DNA from 3 places in the Paeniglutamicibacter sp. ZC-3 genome. Region 2 is predicted to be linked to each of the others. Evidence: predicted binding sites of a transcription regulator. Region 2 holds the regulator's gene; each other region holds the start of a gene.
What was found. The regulator LexA, encoded in region 2, represses DNA repair genes until DNA is damaged. The targets are predictions, from matches to a motif close to TCGAACANNTGTTCGA.
Positions count from the first base shown of each region.

Region 1: xsc (sulfoacetaldehyde acetyltransferase) is a predicted target of LexA. The motif match lies at 1,990-2,005, and genes of this name have one in related genera.
Region 3: OIU93_RS10050 (LexA family protein) is a predicted target of LexA. The motif match lies at 1,571-1,586, and genes of this name have one in related genera.

Region 1 covers NZ_JAOYTG010000007.1:138,493-143,786, reverse strand. The annotation lists gene xsc (sulfoacetaldehyde acetyltransferase) at 139-1,944, opposite strand; gene OIU93_RS09930 (IclR family transcriptional regulator) at 2,136-2,975, shown strand; gene OIU93_RS09925 (AAA family ATPase) at 2,981-3,967, shown strand; gene OIU93_RS09920 (cobalt chelatase) at 3,984-5,294, shown strand, end outside.
Region 2 covers NZ_JAOYTG010000010.1:55,359-60,652, reverse strand. The annotation lists gene hflX (GTPase HflX) at 1-519, shown strand, start outside; gene OIU93_RS11930 (ATP-dependent DNA helicase) at 512-2,518, shown strand; gene lexA (transcriptional repressor LexA) at 2,636-3,355, opposite strand; gene OIU93_RS11920 (LysM peptidoglycan-binding domain-containing protein) at 3,644-4,030, shown strand; gene OIU93_RS11915 (histidinol-phosphate transaminase) at 4,143-5,264, shown strand.
Region 3 covers NZ_JAOYTG010000007.1:172,909-178,202, forward strand. The annotation lists gene OIU93_RS10040 (SH3 domain-containing protein) at 1-644, shown strand, start outside; gene OIU93_RS10045 (hypothetical protein) at 1,118-1,414, shown strand; gene OIU93_RS10050 (LexA family protein) at 1,602-2,024, shown strand; gene OIU93_RS10055 (Y-family DNA polymerase) at 2,164-3,438, shown strand; gene OIU93_RS10060 (hypothetical protein) at 3,435-3,884, opposite strand; gene OIU93_RS10065 (glycoside hydrolase family 3 N-terminal domain-containing protein) at 4,140-5,294, shown strand, end outside.

The sequences.
Region 1 (5,294 bases), on a different contig from region 2:
CGGGCGGTGCCCGGCCGAATTGCCGATGTTCAATGTCTGGGTTCAATGTCTGGGGGTGGCCGGAAGTGCGCCGGAGGGTGTGCCCACCCCCCGGCGCACTTCCCCCGGCCACGGGGGTCGTGCGGATGGAACTGCGGTTTAGACGTAGTCCTTGTACTTCTCCAGGTGGCGCACCGGGGTGGAGAGCGCGTCGCGGCGGAACGGGTCGCCCAGTTCGCGGGTGCACATGATCTCGATAACGGTGGTCTTGCCGTCGACCATCTGGTTGTTCAGGGCTTCCTTGAGTGCCGACCCGACATTTTCCAGCTTGTCCACGACGATGCCCTCGGCGCCCATGCTGCGGGCCATCTCGGCGAAGGATTCGCCGTTGTCCAGCTCGCCGGCGATGAAGCGGCGGTTGTAGAACTCGACCTGGTTCTTCTTCTCCGCGCCCCACTGGCGATTGCGGAAGACGATCGCGGTGACCGGGAGATCATGGCGGACCGCGGTGAGGACCTCGCCCATGCTCATGGCCCAGGCGCCGTCACCAGCGTAGGCGATGGCCGGGCGGTGCGGGGCCGCGGCCTTGGCACCGATCATGGTCGGCAGTGCGTAGCCGCAGTTGCCGAAGGACATGGGTGCGAAGAAGCTGCGCGGCTTCTCGAAGCGCAGGTAGCTGTGCGCCACGGAGTTGATGTTTCCGATGTCGGTGGAGATCATGACGTCTTCCGGCATGGCCTTTTCCAGTTCGCGCAGCACCTGGCGCGGGTGCAGCCAGTTGCCCTCCTCGCCCTTGGCCTCGGCGATCACGTCGAGCGAGTACTCGTCCTGCTCGTGGGTCCACTCGGAAAGCTCCTGCTCCCAGGCTTCCTTTTCGGCCTTGATGTTCGCTGCGCGTTCGGCCTTGTTCGCATCCGATGCCAGTTCGATGCCCTCGAGGCGCTTGGAGAGCTCAATGGCAACCGCCTTGGCATCTCCGGTGATTCCCACTGCGATCTTCTTCACCAGACCGAGCTTGGTGTGGTCCGCATCGATCTGGATGATCTTGGCCTCGGTGGGCCAGTAGGCCTGGCCGTACTGCGGCAGGGTGCCGAACGGGCCGAGCCGGGTGCCCAGCGCGATCACGACGTCCGCCTGGGAAATCAGCTTCATGCCGGCCTTGGATCCCTGGTAACCCAGCGGGCCGGCCCACAGCGGATGGCTGGCCGGGAAGGAGTCATTGTGCTGGTAGCTGTTGACCACCGGTGCACCGAGCCGCTCGGCCAGGGCCTTGGCTTCCTCGACACCGTCTGCCATGACCACGCCGCCGCCGGAAACGATGACAGGGTTCTTGGCGGTCTTGAGCAACTCGATGGCCTCGTCGAGGGACTTGGTGCCACCTGCACCGCGGTCAACGCGGCGCGGGGCGGGGATCTCGGTGATGGATTCGCCGTAGAAGTAGTCGCGCGGGATGTTCAGCTGCGTCGGACCGTTTTCGCTCATCGCGCGGTCGAAGCAGCGGGCGGTGAATTCGGCCATGCGGTTCGGGTGCGTCACGTGGCCCTGGTACTTGGTGAATTCCTGGAACATCGGGAGCTGGTTGGCCTCCTGGAAGCCGCCCAGGCCGATGGTGTTGGTTCCGGCTTCCGGGGTGATGATGACGACCGGGCTGTGTGCCCAGTAGGCGGCGGCGATGCCGGTGACGCAGTTGGAGATGCCCGGGCCGTTCTGCCCGATGACCACGCCGTGGCGGCCGGAAGCGCGTGCGTAGCCGTCGGCCATGTGGGCGGCGCCCTGTTCGTGCACGACGGGCACCAAGCGGATGCCTGCCGGGGCGAAGATATCCATGGCGTCCATGAAGGCGGAGCCCATGATGCCGAAGATGTCGGTGACGTCGTTGGACACCAGCGTCTCAACGAAGGCTTCCGACGACGTCATCTTCTGCGCGCCCTTGACGACCTCGCGGGATGTGGCCTTTTCAGTCATTACAAGTCTCCTTCGGGGATCAAGACCTCGCAATCGCGAAAAGTCTCAAAAAATGATTCGAACTGCTCCCAAAAACGGGATTGATGACAAAGCTATGCGACTCACGTCACATCAGTCAAGTCCCTATTCCATTTATTCTTCGTCCTGATACGATTTATTGAAACTTCGCTCATCGGCAGATTGGATCGATCATGGAAAATCTCACGGAACCGGATCTCGGGCCCGCGGGCGCTGTCCAGGGGGAAACACCGGCCCTGCGCCTGTTCGCGCTGCTGGAGTTGATCACCACACGCGACCAGCTCTTCACCTTGCAGTCCTTGGTGGACCAAACGGGACTTCCGAAGCCCACTCTGCACCGCATGCTGCAACAACTCGAAGGCGCCAACCTGCTTACCCGGCAGTCCGACGGCAGGCATTACGGCACCGGATCGCGCATGCGCCGCATGGCCGAGGACGTGCTGCTCAATGACACCCGGCACGGCACGCGGCACGCCATCCTGCGGGGCCTGGTCGATGAAATCGGCGAGAGCTGCAACATCACCGCCCTGTCCGGAAACGAGGTCATCTACCTCGACCGCGTAGAAACCAACGAGCCCTTGCGCGTGCACCTGGGCCCAGGATCCCGGGTGCCGGTGCATTGCTCGGCCAGCGGAAAGCTGATCCTTGCCCAGTTCGGCCCCACCCAGCGCGAACGCGTCCTGGCCACGGGACCCCTGCAACGCTTCACGGTCCACACGCTCACCGACAAGGCGGAAATCGAGGCCGAGCTGGCCCGGATCCGGATCGACGGATACGCCGAGGACCGCCAGGAATACCTGGACGGTCTGGTTTGCCTGGCGGTGCTGGTTCCCAACCCGGCCGGGCGCTCGAACCTCTGCATCGCGGTGCAGGCGCCCATGATGCGCAAGAGCTCGGAGGACCTGCTCAAGTTGCTGCCCGCACTTCGCCGAGCGGCCGAGAGCATCTCGCGCATCGAAGACCACGCGGACCTGGGTTCCCCGGAGTCCGAACCCCTCGCGGCGGGATGGTGAGGGAAATGAACCCGGAAGCCACCCCCCTGGCGCAGCAGGAATTGGTCTCCGTCCGCGAGACCTTCGGCATCGACAGCGACCTGCGGGTCCCCAAGTTCACCGAAACCTCGGACCACGTCCCGGCCCTCGACCCCGCCTACAGGTTCAACCCGGATGTCACCTTGGCCGTCCTCGCCGGATTCACCCACAACAGCCGGGTCATGATCCAGGGATTGCACGGCACGGGAAAATCCACGCACATCGAGCAGGTTGCGGCGCGGTTGAATTGGCCCCTCATGAGGGTGAACCTCGATGGGCACATCAGCCGGCTCGACCTGGTCGGCAAGGACACCGTGGTGATCCAGGACGGCCAGCCGGCCACCAAGTTCCAGGAAGGCGTGGTTCCCTGGGCCATGGTCCAGCCCATGGCCCTGGTCTTCGACGAATACGATGCGGGGCGGCCCGATGTCATGTTCGTGATCCAGCGGCTGCTGGAACGCGACGGCGGATTCACGCTACCCGACCAGAACCGCGTGATCCGCCCCCACCCGCACTTTCGGCTCTTTGCCACGGCGAACACCGTTGGACTCGGAAACCTCAACGGCCTCTACCACGGGGTGCAGCGGCTGAACCACGCCCAGCTGGACCGGTGGAACATCGTTGCCGCCCTCGACTACCTTCCGGTGGACGAAGAGGTCCGGATCGTTGCCTCCCGTGTTCCCGAGCTAGCCCGAACCCCTGCCGGACTGGAGCTGGTTCGGTCCATGGTGGACGTTGCGCACCTCACCCGCGACGGCTTCGCCGCCGGGGACATCTCCACCTTGATGTCACCACGCACGGTGATCACCTGGGCCCAGAACGTTTCCATCTTCCGCGATCCGGCACTGGCCTTCAGGCTCTCCTTCGTCAACAAATGCGACGAGGCCGAGCGCTTCATCGTGTCCGAGTACTACCAGCGTGCCATGGCCACCGAACTCGACGAGTCCTACGCACTCGTTCCCGTCGGGGCCTAGGGCAGCCCGGCGCGCCATGAGTGCAGCCCAGGCCCCCGAGCGCCGCGCCCAGGAAATCAGGGAACTGTGCGCCGCGTCCCTGCGCGCTCTCGGCGCCGATCCGCGGCTCGAACTGCTCGGTACCCGCCCCTACCGCGGCACCGACGTGCTCCCGTTCAATGCCCCGCACCTCTATCCGCCGGCGGCAGGGGCCGGCTTCGAGTCGTTTCGCGGTGCCGCCGATGGGATGGCCCTGCGCGTGCTGCATTCCGACACCGCCGCGCACCTGGCCCTGCTCCCGCGTTCCCCCAGCGCCAGGCTGGTCTTTGAGGTGCTTGAGCAATTCCGTTGCGAATCCCTGGCGACCCTGCCCGGGGTCATCGAGAATCTCCGGGCCCGGCACGTCGCATGGTCCAAGGAATACATCGCCTCGGGGCTGACCGAAACGTCCCTGGGCATGCTGCTCTACACTATCTTCCAGGTGACCCGCTCGCGGATCAACTCGGAGCCGGTGGTCCATGAATCCGAGGACATGATCGAGGCGACCCGAGCGAACCTGTCCTCGACGCTCGGCCCGTTGCTCCCGGGCCTACGCCGGCACAAGCACAACCAGACCGAGTTCGCCCAGCATGCGCTGCTGGTCGCCGAACTCGTCGCGGAGGCCGTCAGCGCCCTGGAATCCCGGGCACCAGCCCGCAAGGGTGCCAAGGACAAACAAGCCAAGGCACCGGAGTTTTCCCTGCTGGTGGATGTCGAACACGATGCAGCCGCCATCGGGACATCCGGCAGCGCAACCAGCGGCGCCCTTGATTCCTCGCCCGAGGGATACACCGTGTTTACCCGCGCCTACGACAAGATCTCCCCGGCCACCACGCTGGTGCGCGAGGACCTGCTTCGCAGCTACCGCGAGCGCATCGCCGCCCGGGTGCACACCGAGGCGGTGAACGTGCAGCTACTGGCCAAGTCCCTGCAGTCGCTGCTCTGCGTTCCCGAGCGCTCGGACTACGATTCGGGCATGGAGGAGGGCCTGCTCGACGGAACCCGGCTGGGCCAATTGGTGGCCTCGCCCACCGAACGCCGGCTGTTCAAGACCGAGCGCTTCGAACCTTCCGCGGCCGCGACCCTCACATTCCTGGTGGACTGTTCCGGCTCCATGAAGGAGCATGCGGAAGGACTCGCGGCATTCCTTGACGTGCTGGCTCGGGCACTGGAACGCATCCAGGTGCCCTGCGAGGTGCTGGGCTACACCACCGGCACTTGGAACGGCGGCCGGGCGCTGAAGGACTGGCGCCGCGCAGGCACCCCGCCGAATCCGGGGCGGCTGAACGAACTGAGCCACGTGATTTTC
Region 2 (5,294 bases):
ACGCTCGCTGACACCGTCGGCTTCGTGAAGTCGCTGCCCACCCAGCTGATCGAGGCCTTCCGCTCCACCTTGGAGGAAGTGGCCGACGCCGATTTGATCCTGCACGTCGTGGATGCGTCGCACCCGGACCCGGAAGGACAGATCCAGGCCGTGCGCGAGGTGCTCAACGACGTCGACGCGCGCAACATCCCGGAGATCATCGTCTTGAACAAGGCGGATGTCGCCGACCCGTTCGTGGTCGAGCGCCTGCGCCAGCGCGAGCCGAACCACGTCATCGTCTCGGCGCGCACCGGCGAAGGCATCGACGAATTGCAGGCCCGGATCAGCGCCGCAATCCCGAGGCCCAATGTCCAACTAGAATTGATGATTCCCTATGATCGAGGCGACGTGGTCAACAAGCTCCACGGCGCCGAGGCCGAGATCCTGGCCGTCGAACACACCGAAACGGGAACCCGCATGATGGTCAAGGTCCGCGAAAGCATGGCCGCAGAAGTGGAGCAATTTAGTATTCATGGCTGAGGAATCAGAGGTCATCGCCCTGTTGGACGAAGCAGTGTCCAGCATGGGCGGGCAAAGCCGTCCGGGCCAGCACGAGATGACACGCCAGGTCGTGCGCGCCATGGAAACCGGTGAACACCTGCTGGTGCAGGCAGGAACCGGAACCGGCAAGTCCATGGCCTATCTGGTTCCGGCGCTGGCGCACGCGCTGGGATCCGAAAAACCTGTGGTGATTTCCACCGCAACCCTCGCGCTGCAGGCACAGATCGTCGGGCGCGATGTGCCGCGCCTGTTGACGTCCCTGAAGGACAAGCTGCCACGCGAGATGGAAGTGGCCCTGGTCAAGGGCCGCTCCAACTACGTGTGCCAGTACAAGCTCAGCGGCGGATACCCGGACGACGACGAGGGCGCCCTGTTTTCCATGGAATCCGGCACCCCCGTTCTCGGTGGTTCCTCCGAGGGCCCCGGCTCTGCCCTGGGCCAGGAAGTGGTGCGCCTGCGGCAGTGGGCCGAACGAACCGACAGCGGTGACCGCGACGACCTGACCCCGGGGGTCAGCGACAAGGCCTGGCGCCAGGTTTCGGTCAGCGCGATGGACTGCCTGGGCGCGCAAAAGTGCCCCATGGCCGCCGAATGTTTCAGCGAACTGGCACGCGCCCGAGCGGCCGACGCCGACGTGGTGATCACCAACCACGCCATGCTGGCCGTCTCGGCCTTCGAGGGCCTGGCCGTGCTGCCGGACTTCGACACCGTCATCATTGACGAGGCCCACGAACTGCAGGACCGCGTGACCAGCTCGGTGACGCGGCCGCTGTCGGTCAACATGGTCCAGACCGCCGCTTCGGCTGCCCGCAAGCACTGCTCGGTGAGCGTGGACGCGCTGAACCAGGGCGCCAAGGCCCTGCAGCGTGCGCTGGAGGGAGTGCCCACCGGGCTCATGGCCCGCGGCCTGAACGAGGACCAGGAAGCCGCGATCAACCAGATCGCCGAAGCCGCACGCGTGGTGCTCTCCGACTCCAAGCCCGAGGCCAACGCCCCTGCGGACGGGGGACGCCAGATGGCCCGTTCCCAGGTCATGTACCTGGTGGAGCAATGCACCAAGATGCTTGAAATGACCGAGGAGCGCGAGGTGATCTGGGCCTCTCGGCCCGGCCACTTCAGCCCCGGGGAGGGCTATGTCCAACCGGACGAGTCAAGCCAGCCGACTTTGATGGTTGCACCGCTCTCGGTGGCGGGAAAGCTCAGGGAAGGGCTCTTCGACGGCCGCACCGTCATCCTCACGAGCGCAACCCTGGCCATCGGTGCAGCCTTCGAGCCCGTGGCAGGATCCCTGGGCCTCGTGGGGGACGGGGCGCCGACCTGGAACGGCGTCGACGTCGGCAGTCCCTTCGACTATCCCAAGCAGGGCATCCTCTACGTTGCCAAGCACCTGCCCAAGCCCGGGCGCCAAATGTCCCAGGAGACGCTGGCAGAGATCGAGGATCTCATCAAGGCCTCCAACGGCGGGGCGCTGGCGCTGTTTACCTCCCGCCGCGCGGCCGAGGACGCTGCGGAGATCCTGCGCGCACGCCTGGACATCCCCATCCTGTGCCAGGGCGAGTCCAGCATGAAGGCGCTGGTCGACCAGTTCTCGGCGGAGCCCGATACCTGCCTCTTTGGGACGATGACGCTGTGGCAGGGCGTCGATGTGCCGGGCAACGCCTGCCGCTTGGTCATCATCGACAAGATCCCGTTCCCGCGTCCGGATGATCCGCTCTCCTCGGCACGCAGCCGCGATGTCGCCAAGCACGGCGGAAACGGTTTCATGGCCGTGGCCGCAAGCCATGCGGCGGTGCGTCTGGCACAGGGTGCGGGCCGCCTGATCCGCTCGGTCAACGACAAGGGCGTGGTCGCGGTGCTCGACTCGCGCCTGGCCACCGAACGCTACGGAACGTTCCTGCGGGCATCCCTGCCACCGCTGTGGGCAACACCGAACAAGGCCACCGTTATTTCCGCGCTCGAAAGGCTCAGCGAGGGCTGAGTACGTTGCCTTGACGGCATCCCGGTCGCGGGAGATGTGCAGGGTGCGCAAACAACAGCGAGGGCCGATCCGATGATCGGCCCTCGCTGTGTTGCGGGATGAGTAGTGGCTGCGGACCTAGACGGAGCGCATGACCGATACGACCTTGCCCATGACGGTTGCGGCGTCACCAAGGATCGGTTCGTATCGGGAGTTCTGCGGCAAAAGCCAGGTGTGGCCATCGCGCTGGCGGAAGGTCTTCACCGTGGCTTCGTCCTCGAGCAAAGCGGCGACGATGTCGCCGTTGTTCGCCGTCGGCTGGCGTCTCACGACAACCCAGTCGCCGTCGCAGATGGCGGCATCGATCATGGAGTCGCCGCTGACCTTGAGCATGAAGAGCTCGCCATGCCCCACCAGCTGGCGCGGCAAGGCGAAAACGTCCTCGATCGCCTGGTCGGCCAGGATCGGTCCGCCGGCGGCAATGCGCCCCACCAGGGGGACCATGGCGGTGTCCGCGGAGGTTGTCAGTTCCGAGACGTTCATGCCGTTGGCTGCCCTGAGATCCGACTGGCCCTCTACCACCTCGAGCTTGGCCTCGCTCTTGAGCTGCAACGGCAGCAGGATCTCCATGGCGCGCGGGCGGCGCGGATCGCGCCTGATGTAGCCAAGTTTCTCGAGCTGGCTGAGCTGGTGGGTCACGCTCGAGAGGCTGGCAAGTCCCACGGCGTCCCCGATTTCACGCATCGACGGCGGGTAGCCGTTGCTGCTCACGGAGCGCTGGATGGTCTCCAGGACCTTCTTCTGGCGAATGGTCAGGCTCTTCGCGTCGCGTCGAGGGGTTCGTTGTTCGGTCGTCATTGTCAATGCCTCATCCCGATCGTCGCCGGTTGCCCGCGCGTGCCGCAAATTGTCGGTGTGGGTTGATGTAGTAAATACATCGCTTCACAACCGACATCCTAGTAGACAAAGTCACTGCTTTCAAAGATTTGTTCGAACAGATCTGGACACGTGTCGTCGAAAAGTGCTAGAAATAAGATACGCACTACGAACACATGTTCGAAAGATGCGTTCGAATAATCGTCACGTGTTCGACTCGGCGCCCGAGGGTCCCGGCCGACCACGTGAATTCAGAGGAAAGGCAAAGACGTGGCAAACACTGCTTTCTCGGCCCCGCTCCACCTTGTAACATCCAACGACTATCTGCCCGAATCCCAGCCAACGCTGGCACCCCTGCGGCTCACCCGTCGCGGAAAGTTCGTGTTGATCGGGCTTCCCATCTTCGTGGTGAGTGCCGCAGCACTGATGCTCCTGGGCCTGTTCCTTTCCCCGGCCAACGCATCGGCGGAAGTGCCCCTGGGCGTTGACGCGGTCAGCGTCACCGTCATCGAAGGGGACACGCTGTGGGGGATTGCCCGCGAGTTCGCTCCGCAGCTCGAGCCCCGCGATGCGGTTCAACAGATCGGCGACCTCAACAACCTCAACAGCTCGGTGCTGCACCCCGGTGCCGAACTCTTCGTTCCCACCGGAAGCTAGCCCCCGCACCGGCGCTCCCATGGGCGCCGATACAAGGCATTGCGAACCGATTATTACCCTCTGCGCCGGCGAAGATTCTTGGCCCCACCTGCCACCGCCGTAGACTTGGCCCGTGAATGAACGGCTAAATCGCCTGGCAAATCTGCCCCTGCGAGAAAATCTTCAAGGTCTCGAACCCTACGGTGCTCCCCAAATTGACGTACCGATTCAGTTGAACGTCAATGAAAACACCCACCCGCTACCCGCGGAAGTGCATCGCGCCATTGTCGAAGAAGTCTCCGCGGCCGCCGTGGGATTGAACCGTTATCCCGACCGTGAATTCACCGAATTGCGTGAACGTCTTGCCGCGTTCCTGGGCCACGGGCTCGAAGCGGACAACATCTGGGCAGCCAACGGATCCAACGAAGTGCTCCAGCAAATCCTGCAGGCCTTCGGCGGGCCGGGCCGCACCGTCCTGAGTTTCCCTCCCACCTACTCCATGTATCCGCTGCTGGCAGCCGGGACCGACACCACCTACGTTGCGGGAATCCGTTCCGAGGACTATGGACTTTCGGCGGAGGATGCGGCGGCACAGGTTCGTGAGGCCGCGCCGAACATTGTCATCCTGTGTTCGCCCAACAATCCCACCGGTACCGCGTTGGGACTCGACGTCGTCGAAGCCGTCTACGAAGCCGGCCGGGCCAGCAACGCCATCGTGATCGTTGACGAGGCCTACGCGGAGTTTGCCCACACCGGGACGCCTTCGGCGTTGTCCCTGCTGCCCGATCGCGAGCGGCTCATTGTCTCGCGCACCATGTCCAAGGCCTTCGCCTTGGCCGGAGCACGCCTCGGCTACCTTGCCGCGGCCCCGGAGGTCACCGACGCGATCCGCCTGGTGCGCCTGCCGTACCACCTTTCGGCGGTCACCCAGGCGACCGCGAATGCGGCGTTGAAGCACTCTGACATCCTGCTGGCCAACGTCGAGGCCATCAAGGTCCAGCGGGACCGGATCGTCAACGAGCTCACGCGCATGGGGCTGCGCCCTGCCTCCAGCGATTCGAACTTCGTGTTCTTCGGGGGAGTCAAGGACACCAAGGCCATCTGGGAGGGCCTGCTGGAGGCCGGAGTGATCATCAGGGATGTCGGGATTCCCGGCCACCTTCGGGTCACCGCGGGCACCGAGGACGAAACCACCGCATTCCTTGTCCGTCTCGAGGAACTGCTCGATCAGGGTCCTCACACGCACTCACGCTAAACTTGGTGGGGTGGCGCTGGACGCGGCGGG
Region 3 (5,294 bases), on a different contig from region 2:
GTCAGGGCTGGCTCCCCAATTCATCCTTGGCCAGCAGCGAACCGGGCAACAATTCCACCTCGTACCGGTGGACCGCCTATGCAGCCAACGTCCGCACGGGCCCCTCAACCGCTTTCAGCACCTTGGGCGTCATCCCGGCAAACCAAAAAATGACCTACCTGAAAACTTCCGGTGGCTGGTCGCAGGTCAAGACCTCCAAGGGAACGGGCTGGATCAAGAACACGCTGCTGACCAGCGTCCAGTACCAAGCCCCGAAGGAGCTGCAGCCGATGACCCGGGCCATGATCCGGGAAGTCCAGGACCTCTTCGGGGCCGGGATCAGCAGCGTCGGCGGTTCGCGCGCCGGCTCCGTCGGGCACAGCTCGGGACTGGCCGCGGACTTCATGATCAAGGATTATTCCTCGGCTGCAGGCATCAAGGCCGGCGACCGGATGGCCCAGTACCTGGTGGAAAACCACGAGCGGATGGGGATCAGCTACCTGATCTGGCAGGACAAACTGTGGCTGGCCGAGGACGGCCAGTGGGGACCGTATTCAACCAGTGGCTGGGGCAAGCACCTGGCATCCTCCCGCGGATGGAACGACACCACGCGGCACATGGACCACATCCACGCTGAGATCTCTGCCTCCCGGGCCAACAAGTAGTTCGTCGGAGCTCTGGTTGGCCTCGGGGCAGGGGACAAGGCCTGCTTCACGGGCGATGAAATCCCTGCTCGGCACCGGTGTGCAGGCCATCGACGAAGAACTGGGCCGCTGAACGCCGTGCAAATCGGGTTCGCCTATGCGTTGATCGGTGGAATGCTTGGCGTATTCAGCCCCTGTAATGCATTGTTGCTGCCGGCGTTCTTCGCCAACATCGCGACCTCGCGTGCCACGCTCCTGAGCCTTGGTTCCGTGTTCCGGGCGGCCTGCTTGCCACCCTGGTCCCTCTCGGACTGGGTATGGGATGGCTGGGCGGAACCTTAATCATCGACCGCGGCGTCTTGCTCGGCGGAGCCGAGTGGGCTTATTGCCCCGGGGCTGTTCACGGCCTTTGGCGGAGGGATAGATCTTTCCCGTCTGCTTCCGGGCCGGCCCCGGCCCGCGGCGGAACGCTGTTGGGGCTTTACGGCGTGGGCATGGTGCTGCCGATCATGTTCATTGCCCTACTGGTCCGCAAACTCGGCCACCGTTCCGTTTCATGGATGCGAGGGCGGCGATTCCGTGTGGGCAGGTTGCGCCTGCACGCGACCTCGTTGACGATGGGCGCGGTCACCGTGCTCGTTGGCTGGATCCTCATCTTCACCAATGGCATGGCCGCCGTACCCGAGCTGCTCCCCTCGAACTGGAACGCCGCATTTGAAAATCTGGGAAGGCAAGTTGACGCAGCCGTTCCGTCGTGGGCCTGGACGGCACTGGTCGGCGCATGTTGCTGATCTGGTGCCTTCGTGCCGCCGTCCGCAGGACCAGCCGAACGGGTGGCGCCGACGCCTCGAGAGACCCCTCAGCAGGCAGGTCCGACCACGATGGAGGCATCGTGGAAATCCGCTAGCGATGCCCTCCGCGAGCATTTCCGCTGATAAGCTGAAGTATCGAATCTATGTTCTAGGAAGGGCGGGGTCTATGTTCGGAATGGACCAGCCGCAGCCGCCGGCCCCGCAGCCGGAATCCCAGGGGCCCGTTGGAGCCGTCGAGGCCATGGGGTTTCCCTCGCCGGCCAGGGACTACTACAGCGGCGGAATCGACCTGAACCGCCTGTTGATTCGGGATAGGACGTCGACATTCCTGATGCGGGTCTCCGGGAATGCCATGGCCTCTTCCGGAATCAGCCACGGAGACGAGGTCATCGTGGACCGGGCCGTGGCCCCACGCGACGGATCGGTGGTCATCGCCGTCCAGGACGGCGAGCTGGTCATCCGCCGCCTCGTGTCCAGCCGCGGCACCACGGTCTTATGTAGCGACGAGCAGCCGCAGGAGCGGGCCGAGGCCGTGACCGAGGAAACCACCATTTGGGGCGTGGTCACCAGATGCCTGCACCATGTTTGAGTCGTCGGCGACCGAACCGAGATGGGCGCTCGCCACGTCACCTGGAGCGCATCGACGTGCGTAGCCACACCGCTGCCAAAGGCACTGTGCCGGGTGAGCGGCTTTGGCCCCGGAGCGCACCTTGGGCAGGGGAGGCCCGATGACCGACCGGATCGCGCTCGTGGACGTCAACAATTTCTATGTTTCCTGCGAGCGGGCCTTCGACCCCAAACTCATCGGCCGACCGGTTGTGGTGCTTTCAAACAACGACGGCTGCGTTGTCGCGCGCTCGCAGGAGGCCAAGGACCTGGGCATCACCACGGGCGCACCGTTCTTCCAGGTCAAACAGTTCATCCAAAGCCATGGCATGATCGTGCGCTCGAGCAACTACGAACTGTATGGGGACATGAGCGCCCGCGTCATGGAAGTCCTCTCGCGGTTTGGCACCTGGCAAGAGGTCTACTCCATCGATGAATCCTTCCTCGGCATCCAAGGCAATCCCGACCAGCTTGGTGAGCTTGCCACGCGAATCCGGACGGCCGTGGGACGAGGGGTAGGGGTTCCTGTCTGCGTGGGAGTGGCCCCGACCAAGACCCTGGCGAAGTTCGCCAACCACGTGGCCAAGCACAATGCGCATCTGGGCGGTGTGTGTTCCATGGACTCCATGGATCCGGACCTCATCGAGAACATCCAGTCCCGCGTCCCCGTCACCGACCTATGGGGAGTCGGAGCCCGCACCGGTACCAAGCTTGCCGGGATGGGCATCGCCAGCATCGCCGACCTCAAGGCAGCGGATGTCACCGAGATCCGCAAGAAGTTCTCCGTGGTCCTCCAACGCACGGTCCTGGAACTCAACGGAACCCCGTGCATTCCCCACAACGAAGAACGCGCCGACAAGCAGCAGATCATGTACTCGCGGTCCTTCTCCAGCCCGGTGAGCACCATCGAGGACATGGTCGAGGTCATGTCGATCTATGCCCAGCGGGGTGCGGCCCGGCTGATGTCTGATGGGCTTTGGGCCACGCTACTCACCGTCACCGCAGGCACCAGCCGCTTTGCCGGAGGGGAAGCCTCGTTTCCGTCGGTGACGCTCAAGCTTCCCTCACCGACCCAGGACCCAATCCTGCTGACCCGCCTGGCCGTCGGAGCCATGCGCGAAATCATGCGGCCCGGCGCCGCATACGTGCGCGGAGGGGTCGTGCTTTCCGGGCTGCAGCCCGACCCCGGACAGGCCGCCTTCGGAATCTTTGAACAGGACATTTCGACAAAGCATGTCGGCGACGTACTGGGTGCCGTCAAGGCCAGATTCGGGAACAAATCCATCGGACTCGGTTCCGGGGGACTGGCAGTGGAACCGGGCTGGTCGATGAAGCGGGAGTTCTCCTCGCCCAAGTTCACTACCGATTGGGCGGAAATCCCCGTGGTGAAGGCCTAGCTGTCTCGGTCTCGGACGGAGGAACAGATTTCCTCCGGGCAGCCCTGCCCGGTCTTGGAAAAGAACGCCACGATTTCCAGTCCGCGTTCGAAGCGGTACTTCACTGCCGGTCCGCCGTTCACGGCGCTCGCCGAGCGTCGGATACCCATGAGGAAGAACTCGCACACCGACACGTAGTTCCACAGGTCCATGGCTGTATCAATGACTTCGTCGTGGGTCATCCATTCCCGGTCTTCGACTACGGCTTCTGCGAAGTCGAGCACGATTTTCCGGTCAACGGCATGGTGCTGTCCGCAATCGCACCATTCAATACCGCGGGACGGCATCTGCCAGACATCCGGAACCAGCTCGGCGTCGGACGGTTCTTCCGGGGCATGCCGGCGGGAAATGCCCGACTGCAGCATGCCCTCGGTGGTCGTCGTTCTGAGGAGTGCGCTCGGTGCCAATTGGTTCCTCCTTGAAATGTCCTGTGCCCAGCATAGGCTTGCCCTCCGACAGCTTGGCCGGGTGCCGAGGAAACTGAGTCAGGCGGCAACAAGAACTTTCCATGAAATCGTCCCGGTTGAAATCCCCGTGGCAATCCCTGGACGGGGAAGGCATCGAGAACAATGAGTGTCTCGTCACGATTGGTGGGTCTGGGTGCCACTGTCCGCGCATTTTTCTGGCACGCTGAAGGTGGTGGAGAAAAGAGGCTGCGCACCATGAGCGTTTCACGAGCAAAAATTTCCCTGCGGTGCAGGATATTGCCACTGGTGGTCCTTTCAGCACTGGTGTTGGCTGGTTGCACCCCTGCCCCGGTGCCGGCACCGACAGGCAGCGCCGGTACGTCGGCGCCCGGGAGCACCGCCCCTTCTTCGAGCCCGACCCCATCGACGGACCCGAACCAGAGCCAGACAACACCCGGCAACGGACCCACGTCCGCCCCGCAGCAAAGCGCCGCCGAAAAGACCCTCGATGCCATGGGCCTGAAAGAAAAAATCGGGCAGGTTCTCATGGTCGGCGTCCCGGCCACCGGCAGCAGCTCGGCCGACCGGACGGTCATTGCGGAGCATGCCCTGGGGAATTTCTTCCTGAAGGGCAGAAGCGGCGCCGGGAACACGACAACGGCCGCCGTGGTCGAGAAGGTCGAATCCACCATCTCGAAAACCCTGTCGGCGGATATCGACCCGTTTGTGGCAACCGACCAGGAAGGCGGCTCCGTCCAGGTCCTGAAGGGCAGTGGCTTTTCAACCTTGCCGGCCGCACTGACCCAAGGCGGCTGGGCCACCCAAACGCTACGCGAGAGGGCCTCTGACTGGGGCCAAGAACTTGCCGAGGCGGGAATCAACGTCAACCTGGCACCGGTCGCGGACACAGTCGCTTCGGCCGCGTTCGCCCCCTCCAATGCGCCCATCGGATACTGGAAACGTGAATACGGATACGACCCCGATACCGTCTCGGCGGCTTCCCGCGCATTTTCCGCCGGGATGCTGGCGGCTGGTGTGGACCCGGTGATCAAGCATTTCCCCGGCCTTGGCCGCGTCACCAAGAACACCGACACCACAAGGAATGTCATCGACACCCGGACCACCCGGCACGACGCCTACCTCAAGCCATTCAAGGACGGCATCGCCGCCGGCAACGACTGGGTAATGGTCTCGAATGCCTACTATGCCAAGATCGACGCCAAGAACATCGCTCCGTTTTCCTCGACAGTCATGCGCGAGATGCTGCGCGAGGACCTGGGGTTCAACGGAATCATCGTTTCCGACGACATGTGCGAGGCCGCGCAGCTGGATCCTTGGGCCCCCGGTACCCGTGCCCTGCGCTTCTTCGAGGCAGGAGGAACCATGATGCTCTGCGTCAATGCCGGCAAC